Regions from separate parts of the Caballeronia sp. ATUFL_F1_KS4A genome, predicted to be linked through region 3. Evidence: predicted binding sites of a transcription regulator. Region 3 holds the regulator's gene; each other region holds the start of a gene.
What was found. Region 3 encodes HrcA, which represses chaperone genes, less so after heat shock. Its sites were predicted from a motif close to TTAGCACTCNNNNNNNNNGAGTGCTAA; they were not measured.
Positions count from the first base shown of each region.

Region 1: NCS03_RS11180 (co-chaperone GroES) is a predicted target of HrcA. The motif match lies at 1,525-1,551, and genes of this name have one in related genera.
Region 2: rpoH (RNA polymerase sigma factor RpoH) is a predicted target of HrcA. The motif match lies at 1,687-1,713, and genes of this name have one in related genera.

Region 1 covers NZ_JALQEB010000011.1:275,609-278,883, forward strand. Annotated here, with positions in the region: gene groL (chaperonin GroEL) at 1-1,059, opposite strand, end outside; gene NCS03_RS11180 (co-chaperone GroES) at 1,155-1,445, opposite strand; gene NCS03_RS11185 (DUF4148 domain-containing protein) at 1,831-2,181, shown strand; gene NCS03_RS11190 (DUF2242 domain-containing protein) at 2,354-3,118, shown strand; gene NCS03_RS11195 (D-(-)-3-hydroxybutyrate oligomer hydrolase) at 3,123-3,275, opposite strand, start outside.
Region 2 covers NZ_JALQEB010000001.1:350,418-353,692, forward strand. Annotated here, with positions in the region: gene nagE (N-acetylglucosamine-specific PTS transporter subunit IIBC) at 1-555, shown strand, start outside; gene rpoH (RNA polymerase sigma factor RpoH) at 687-1,622, opposite strand; gene NCS03_RS01665 (acyloxyacyl hydrolase) at 1,986-2,552, shown strand; gene NCS03_RS01670 (nuclear transport factor 2 family protein) at 2,598-2,981, shown strand; gene leuA (2-isopropylmalate synthase) at 2,998-3,275, opposite strand, start outside.
Region 3 covers NZ_JALQEB010000001.1:519,586-522,860, forward strand. Annotated here, with positions in the region: gene recN (DNA repair protein RecN) at 1-231, opposite strand, end outside; gene NCS03_RS02425 (NAD kinase) at 262-1,158, opposite strand; gene hrcA (heat-inducible transcriptional repressor HrcA) at 1,345-2,361, shown strand; gene hemH (ferrochelatase) at 2,485-3,275, shown strand, end outside.

The DNA.
Region 1 (3,275 bases), on a different contig from region 3:
GATCTGCTTGCGCACTTGCTTCACGCGCGCTTCGATGTTCACGGCTTCGCCAGCGCCGTCGATGATCGTCGTGTTTTCCTTGCCCACTTCGATGCGCTTCGCCTGGCCCAGTTCAGCCAGCGTTGCCTTCTCGAGCGTCAGGCCGGTTTCTTCCGCGACGACTTGACCGCCGGTCAGGATCGCGATGTCTTCCAGCATGGCCTTGCGGCGGTCGCCGAAGCCCGGAGCCTTGACAGCAACCGTCTTCAGGATGCCGCGGATGTTGTTGACGACCAGCGTAGCCAGCGCTTCGCCTTCGACGTCTTCAGCGATGATCAGCAGCGGACGGCCAGCCTTCGCGACTTGTTCCAGAACCGGCAGCAGATCGCGGATGTTCGAAACCTTCTTGTCGTGCAGCAGCACGAACGGGTTTTCGAGGACGGCGACTTGCTTGTCCGGGTTGTTGATGAAGTAGGGCGACAGGTAGCCGCGGTCGAATTGCATACCTTCGACGACGTCCAGCTCGTCTTGCAGCGACTTGCCGTCTTCGACGGTGATGACGCCTTCCTTGCCGACCTTGTCCATCGCTTCAGCGATGCGCTCGCCGATCGACGTGTCGCTGTTCGCCGAGATCGAGCCGACTTGCGCGATTTCCTTGTTCGTCGTGCAGGGCTTGCTGATCTTGCGCAGTTCTTCGATTGCTGCAGCCACGGCCTTGTCGATGCCGCGCTTCAGGTCCATCGGGTTCATGCCCGATGCGACGTACTTCATGCCTTCGCGAACGATGGATTGCGCGAGCACGGTAGCGGTCGTGGTGCCGTCACCTGCGTTGTCGCTGGTCTTGGAAGCAACTTCCTTGACCATTTGCGCGCCCATGTTCTGGAGCTTGTCCTTCAGTTCGATTTCCTTCGCGACCGACACACCGTCCTTCGTGACCGTCGGACCGCCGAAAGAGCGCTCGAGCACGACGTTGCGGCCCTTCGGACCCAGCGTGACCTTGACCGCGTTGGCCAGAATGTTCACGCCTTCGACCATCTTGGCGCGTGCGGAATCGCCAAAAGTGACTTCTTTAGCTGCCATATCCAAACTCCTTGATTCGATTCGGTTTGCTGGCTTCGCTGCGGCGCTCGGAGGAGCGGCTCAGGCAGACGAAGCCGAACGTGCAGGAAGGATGCTTACTTGACCAGAACGGCCATGATGTCTTCTTCGCGCATGACGAGCAGTTCTTGCCCGTCGACCTTGACGGTCTGGCCAGCGTACTTGCCGAACAGAACACGGTCGCCGACCTTCACGTCGAGGGCGATTTGCGCGCCCTTGTCATCGCGCTTGCCCGGGCCGATGGCCAGGACTTCGCCTTGATCCGGCTTCTCAGCGGCTGCTTCAGGGATCACGATGCCCGATGCGGTCTTGGTTTCCTGGTCCAGACGTTTGACGATGACGCGATCGTGCAAAGGACGAAGGTTCATACACACTCCTCTCTTGATTGAGACTGAAAACGCGGGAAAACCCGTCCTTTGAGAAGGATCTCGCCGGACGGCAATCTTGTTAGCACTCTCGTGCAGTGAGTGCCAATTATATGGAGCGACTTTGACTATTTCAAGGACGCAAAGGCCGGGAAAACGCTTAAGCAGCCTGCCTCTTGAAAAACGGCACTTCGTCCATAAGCGGAAAATCGGATCAATGGAAACCAAAAACCGATTGACAGAATTAATGCCGATTCGACAAAAGTGATTTCGTCGGATTAGGGTTTTTCCTAGGTCCTCCGGAGCCTAGACTGCATCTCAACGCCGAAGCAACGGAAAGACACACACTCCGCCGCGACGTTCCTTATAACAGCATCCGGAGGTCATCATGTTCAAGTTCAAATCAATCGTTCCCGCCATCGCCATTGCAGCCGTACTCGCCGCGCCGGCTTTCGCGCAAGCGCGCGAAGACGGCCCTGCCACCCGTGCGCAAGTGCGCGCCGAACTCGTTCAACTCGAACGCGCCGGCTACAAGCCGATGGCCGATCAAGCCACGTATCCCGCCGAGATTCAGGCTGCCGAAGCGCGCGTGGCCGCGCAACAAAGCGCATCGAACGCGTCGTTTGGCGGCGTGAGCGATGGCGCGTCGGCATCGGGGAAACCGGCGCGCGTCGGCTTTTTGAGCCGTATCGTCCGTCCCGCTGCCGATGCCAATCCGGTCGACTTCAATCGCCCGTAAGCGAAACGCAAAGCGGCGCGCGACGCCGCATCCGACGAAGCCCGGCCTCGCGTGCCGGGCTTTTCGCTTGCTGAAGGAACTAAGACCTATGCTTTTTCGTCGGTGATACCGCTGGCACTACAATCTTCACCTGCCTCCCTTCGTTCCTCTCGCTCTCCGTCTTAAGCCGCTCATGTCATCTCTCGCATCGTCGCGTCTCGTGTTCGTGTCGCTCGCGCTGACCGCCCTTGTCGGGTGCGGCGGCCGCGCCGCCACCACGCCGAGCTATCAGCAGGAGCTGTTCAGCACCGGTGTGAGCCCGTTCGCGCACAATTTCGACGCCACCGTCAACGAAACCTGCGAGGCCGCGCGCCGCGCGCTGCTGTCGCAAGGGTTTCTCACGACGATGGGCCAGCCCGACACCGTCGACGCGACCAAGAATTTCCAGCCGAGCGCCGAAACGCACGTCGTCGTCTCGTTCCACGTCGTTTGCACGCCCGGCGAAAACGCGACGAACCAAAGCATCGCGTACGTGAACGCCGTGCAGGACGGCTATGCGCTCAAGAAGAGCGACACGTCCGCGAGCGTGGGCTTGAGCGTGCTCGGCTCGCTGTCGCTGCCGATCCGCTCGAACAGCGACGCGATGGTCAAGATTTCCAGCGAGACCGTGCCCGCCGGCAAGTTCTATGACCGCTTCTTCGGTCTGATGGGCCACTATCTGAACACGGTGCCGCGCAGCGCGCCCGTCGCCGGCGACGAAGTGAAAAGCAAGCCGCTCGCGCCGTCGATCATCGTGAGCTCGCCCGAGCTGACGCCGACACCGATCGTCGTGCAGGCGCCCGCCGCCGCGACCGCGATCCAGAGGCCGAATGCCGATGCGGCTGCGGCTGCGGCTGGCGCATCGGACGTCCCGGCGGCGTCGGCGGCCGCAGTGCCCGCGGCCACCGTGACGCACTGAACCGTCAGTTCGGCACGTTGACGATGCCGCCCGCCACCGAGATCGCGTTCGCGCCGGGATCGGTCGCGATGGGCGGCAGATTCGACGTCGTGAGGGCGGGCGCCGAACCCGCCTTGCCGCCGCGCGCGACCGTCCGCACCACCTGCGACGGCGGCAG
Region 2 (3,275 bases), 170 kb from region 3:
GGCGCATCCAATCTGACGCTCGTCGATGCCTGCACGACGCGTCTGCGTCTGTCGGTCGTCGATTCGGAGAAGGTGTCGGAGCCGCAGTTGAAGAGCATCGGCGCGCGCGGCGTGTTGAAGCGCGGCGCGACCAACGTCCAGGTGATCATCGGGCCGGAAGCCGATCTGATCGCCGATGAAATCCGCAGCGAACTCGAGCGTTCGTCGACGCGCGGCGCAACGCCCGCATCGTCGACGCCGGCGCAACCGGTCGCGGCAGCGGTGAGCGGCGACCAGACGCCCGGCCCGCTCGATCCGGACCCGTTCCGCTGGCTCGCGGTGTTCGGCGGCGCGACCAACGTGGTATCGCTCGACGCGGTTGCGCAGACGCGCCTGCGCGTGGTCGTGCGCGATCCGTCGTCGGTGGATCGTCAGCGTTTGTCGTCGCTGGATGTGGCGTGGGTGTCGGCGGATACGTTCCACATCGTCGTGGGCGCGGCGGCGCAGCGCTATGCGGCGCAACTGTCCACGCGCTTGTCCGGCAATGGCGGCGGCGCTGCACCGATGCCTGCCTGAAGCGGTAATCGAAGCTCGATAACAAACGGCGCCCGTGGGCGCCGTTTGTTTTTTCAGCGAAGTGCCAAAGAAAAAGCCCGCCGTCTCGTCGACGGCGGGCTCTGCAATTTCTGCAATGGCACAGTCAATTGTTACGCGTAGTCATGCAACGCCGAGCGCATCTTCTTCATCGCGCTCGCCTCGATCTGGCGAATGCGCTCCGCCGAGACGCCGAACTCGTCGGCCAGTTCATGCAGCGTCTTGCCGCCCGAGCCGTCGTCCTGCACGTCGAGCCAGCGCGCCTTGATGATGCGGCGGCTGCGTTCGTCGAGCGATTCGAGTGCATCGGCGAGGCCGTCGCTTTGCAGCCTGTCGTGCTGCCGCGCGGCGATGACGTTAGTCGGCTCGTTGTGCGAGTCGGCCAGATAGGCGATGGGCGCGTACGCTTCCTCGCCATCCTCGACCTGGCCTTCGAGCGCGATATCGCCGCCCGACAAGCGCGTTTCCATCTCCGCGACTTCCTCGCGCTTTACGTTCAGCTCGCTCGCGAGACCTTCGATCTCGTCCGGCGTGAACGCCGAATGGCTGGTCTTGTGACTGCGCAGATTGAAGAACAGCTTGCGCTGCGCCTTGGTCGTCGCGACCTTCACCATGCGCCAGTTGCGCAGGATGTACTCGTGAATCTCGGCCTTGATCCAGTGCATCGCATACGACACCAGGCGCACGTTTTGCTCTGGGTCGAAGCGCTTCACCGCTTTCATCAGACCGATGTTGCCTTCCTGGATCAGGTCGGCGTGCGGCAAGCCGTAACCGAGATAGTTACGGGCGATCGACACGACGAGGCGCAGGTGCGAAAGCACCAGCTGGCGCGCGGCGTTCAGGTTGCCCTGCTCGCGGAATTCGGTGGCGTACTGTCGTTCCTCCGCCTGCGAAAGCATCGGAATACGGTTCACTGCTTGTATGTATGAATCGATGTTGCCGATCTGGCCGGTCAGCATCGACGACTGTGCGTACGTCAGCGCGCCTGCCGAAGATGCCTTGGCAGGTGCCGAGCTCACAACATTCGGAAGGGTCATCGCATTGGTCACGCTCATAAGCTCCTTATCAACAATTCACGTGCCGCTTAACGACCGCGGCAAGTCAGACACGATATTAGCACTCCAGTCCATCGAGTGCTAAGTGTTAGAGCAGAGGGGAATGTGGGAGTTCCCACAAAAACTATCGAATTTGCGGGTCCAATAGGACGGACTGTTGCGCGAGCAGCGGAAGAAACTACCGGAGGCTGAAACGTTTTCGCATGATTTACCTTACTTGCCCACTGTCGCGATCAGAAATTCTACAAACGGGGGCGCGCTGATGCGATTTCTGCAAATGTTTTAAAACGTCACTAGAATCGCCAAGCGACAGCAATTTACGAAACACACCCGCTATCCGAGCAAATTGGGGTGCAAATGCATAAAAACAAGAGTTCGTGGCCCCGCCCGCTAGCGCGCGTGGCGGTTTGTACTGCATTGGGTCTCGCGTCGGCGGCGGCTCATGCCGACCGATTCGGTGTCCAGATCGCCGGCGGCGTCGCCGACCACGACATCAAGAAGGCCGATCTCGGCCTGTCCTGGGATCCGGGCCTCACCTGGTGGGAGATCGGCGGTTTTCACTTCACGCTCATCGGCGAAGGTCACGTGTCCTACTGGCACACGACCGAGGACAACGCCGTGCATCCGAACATATGGGAATTCGGCATTACGCCAGTGCTGCGCTTCGTGAAGAGCTCGGGCTACTTCCGGCCGTTCATCGAGGCGGGCGTCGGCGTGCGGCTGCTCTCGCACACGCGCATCACCGAGGATTTCAGCGTCGGGTCGGCGTTCCAGTTCGCGGACATGGTGGGCGTCGGCATGATCTTCGGGTCGAAGCAGAGCTATCAAGCGGGATTTCGCTTTCAGCATCTGTCGAACGGCGGTATCAAAGAGCCGAATCCTGGTATAAATTTCAGCCAGCTATATCTGCAATACAACTTCTGACGAGGCGCCGGCGCATCGGTTCCTCGACACAAGGGGAATCGACAGATGCCGGCAAAAACCATTGAGGCCATCCGCGGCCTCGAGCGCGATCGCTTCCGTGCCATGGTCGAGGGCGACGGCCCGGCGCTGGACGCGCTGCTGGCCGAGAACGTCAGCTACGTCCACACGAACGGCAAGCGGGAGACGAAGCGCCAGTTCATCGACGCGATCACCGCGGGCCGCCGCCGCTATCGGCAGATCGAAATTCAGTCGCAGGATGTGCTGCCCGCCGGCCGCGATACGTGCCTCGTGTCGGGCCGTGCGCTGATCGAGATGGAATCGAAGAACGGCGCGCTGCTGTTTCCGATCGCCTACACCGCCGTCCATGTGCAGACCGAAGGCCAATGGCAGCTGCTGGCCCTGCAGGCGACGCGCGTGGCGCTCGAATAGCCACGCGCGCCGCCCATCACGCTTCCACGGCTTCGTCTTGCCGCAGGTTGTCCACGACGCGCCCGGAGCGGTTGACCGCGCTCACGACGGCATCGGCGACCGCGAGCGCCGGATTCTCATGCACCGCGACGCCGAAGCGCGTCGGCCCGTCTCCGACACGACAGCCGACGAACGCCGCCGTGTCGCCGTTCGCCGTCACGGACGTCTCGAACCAGTTCACGCTCGCGTCCACGCCGAGCGCGGCGGCGACCGCCTGCGCGTGAGCGTCGCCGCTCGTCGCAGCCACTACGGCCG
Region 3 (3,275 bases):
CCAGCGCACGACGAGCGGATGCGTCGAAAATTCGGCGGTGATGTCGGCGCGCGCCTGACCGGCGCGCACGACGCTCGCGTCGCCGCGCGCGCCGAGCGTGAGCGCGAGGGCGTCGATGAGGATCGACTTGCCCGCGCCGGTTTCACCCGAAAAGACCGTGAAGCCTGGATCGAAATCGATATCCAGCGTGGCGACGATGACGAAATCTCGAATGGAAAGATGACGGAGCATGGACGCTTCGGGGAAGGAAGTTCTGGCAGATCAGAGAGCGGACGAATCCTGCGACGGATGCTCGTTCCAGTGCAGCTTCTTGCGCAGCGTGGCGTACGTGCTGTAGCCGACCGGATGCAGCACCGGCACCGTATGCTTCGAGCGCCGCACTTCAATCGCGTCGTTCAGTTCGACGGCGGTGAACGACTGCATGTCGAAGTTCACGTTGACGTCGCGACCGCCGATGATCTGAATGGTCACTTTCGAATCGTCGGGCAGCACGATCGGCCGGTTCGACAGCGAATGCGGCGCGATCGGCACGAGCACGAAGCCCTGCAATTGCGGATGCAGGATCGGCCCCGCCGACGACAGCGCGTAGGCGGTCGAGCCGGTCGGCGTCGCGACGATCAGTCCGTCGGAACGCTGGTTGTACATGAAGTGGCCGTCCACCGACACGCGCAGCTCCGCCATGCCGGAGAAGCCGCTGCGATTCACCACGACGTCGTTGAACGCGAGCGCGTGGTAGATCGGCTTGTCGTTGCGCACGATGCGCGCTTCGAGCAGGCTGCGCTCCTCGCGCTCGAACTGGCCGGCGAGCATTTGCGGGACGATTTCCTGCATCGCCTTGAGCGGAATGTCGGTGATGAAGCCGAGCCGGCCATGATTCACGCCGATGAGCGGTGTTTTATACGGCGCGAGCTGCCGTCCGATGCCGAGCATCGTGCCGTCGCCGCCGAGCACGATTGCAACGTCCGCGCGCGCGCCCATCTCCGCGATGGAGAGCGCCGGGAACTCCGTCACGCCGACGTCTTTCGCGGTGCCCGCCTCGAAGACGACCTCGAAGCCCTGGCTCCTGAGGAGATCGGCGAGCGATCTCAGCGGCGCCTCGATGCCCGGCGTGTTGGTGCGCCCCACGAGGGCGACGGTCTTGAATTGGCCAATTTCCATGCCGGCATTACACCATAGTCAGAGAGCGAAAAGAACCGTGGGCGATGGCCGCCGGGCGCGCCGCGACGAGACCGTGCGGCATGACGCGGGCAGGCTCGCCGTTTGTCGCTAGAATGGAGCGGACGTTGAATGCCGACCACCCGGCGCGGCTCGCCGCTATCCGACACGTTGAGCTAAAATTTCCCCATGCTAGACCCACGTGCACAAACCCTCCTCAAAACGTTGATCGAGCGCTACATCGCCGAAGGTCAGCCGGTCGGTTCGCGCACGTTATCACGTCATTCCGGCCTCGAACTGAGCCCCGCGACCATCCGCAACGTCATGTCGGATCTCGAAGACCTCGGGCTGGTCGCGAGCCCGCATACGTCGGCGGGACGCATTCCCACGCCGCGCGGCTACCGGCTCTTCGTCGACACGATGCTGACTGTAGAAGCACCGCAAGACGAGGCCATGACCACCGCGGTCAAGACTCGCCTGCAAGGCGAGGAGCCGCAGAAGATCGTCGCGGCGGCGGCGAGCGTGCTGTCCAATCTGTCTTCGTTCGCGGGCGTCGTGCTCACGCCGCGCCGGAGCCACATGTTCAAGCAGATCGAGTTCATGCGGCTGTCGGACAAGCGCATTCTGCTCATCATCGTGACGCCCGAAGGCGACGTGCAGAACCGCATGATGGCCACGCAACGCGACTATTCGCCTTCGCAACTCGTAGAAGCCTCCAATTACATCAACGCGCATTTCGCGGGCCTGTCCTTCGACGAAGTACGCCGCCGTTTGCGCGAGGAAATCGATCAGTTGCGCGGCGACATGACCGCGCTCATGCAGGCGGCCGTGGTCGCGAGCACCGCCGAGACGGACCCCACTGACACCGTGCTGATTTCCGGCGAGCGCAACCTGCTCGAAGTGGCGGACCTTTCGTCCGACATGGCGCGGCTGCGCAAGCTTTTCGATTTGTTCGACCAAAAGACGAGCCTCCTGCAATTGCTGGATGTATCGAGTCACGCGCAAGGCGTGCAGATTTTCATCGGCGGAGAAAGCAATCTCGTGCCGATCGAGGAAATGAGCGTCGTGACGGCGCCATACGAGGTCAACGGGAAAATCGTCGGCACGCTCGGCGTGATCGGCCCGACGCGCATGGCGTACAACCGCGTGATTCCGATCGTCGATATCACCGCGCGTTTGCTGTCGATGTCGCTCAGTCATCAGTGACGCCATCTTGGCGCGCCGCGAAAGAGCGCGCCGCTAGGCCGTTCGGCCAATGATGCGTCCGGAAACGCGCCGCTATAATGGTCCTCAACTTTTCCGACGACCATCTTCAGGCTCGCTTCCCTTATGCGTTTCGACCTCGAGTTGCCCTCGCAGCCCAGCGCTTCGCATCGCGTCGCGGTGCTGCTGATCAATCTCGGCACGCCGGACGCGCCCACGCCGCGGGCGGTGCGCAAGTATCTGGCGCAATTCCTGTCCGATCCGCGCGTCGTCGAAATTCCGTCATTCGTGTGGCAATTCATTCTGCGCGGCCTGATCCTGCCGTTTCGCGGGCGCGCATCGGCGAAGAAGTACGCGCAAGTGTGGATGCCCGAAGGCTCGCCGCTGCGCGTGCATACGGAAAAGCAGGTCGACGGCTTGCGGCGGCTCTTCGCGGCGAACGACTATCACGTCATCGTCGACTATGCGATGCGCTACGGCACGCCGGGCATCGGCGCGATGCTCAATCAGCTGAAGCTCGAAGGCGCCGACCGCATTCTCCTGTTGCCGATGTATCCGCAATACTCGTCGTCCACGACGGCCACCGCATTCGACGACGCGTTCGCCGCGCTCAAGCGCGTGCGCAATCAGCCGGAAATCCGCACGATCCGCCATTACGCCGATCATCCGGCGTATATCGCGGCGCTCGCGGAGCAGGTGCGCGACTATTGGCGGCATCACGGCCAGCCGGATTTCGCCGCGGGCGACAAGCTTGTGCTGAGCTTCCACGGCGTGCCGAAGCGCACGATGGATCTCGGCGATCCGTATCACGACCAGTGCCAGCTGACCGGTTCGTTGCTCATGGCCGCGCTCGGGCTTACGCCGGTTGAATGCCGCGTGACGTTCCAGTCGCGCTTTGGGCGGGCGGAGTGGCTTCA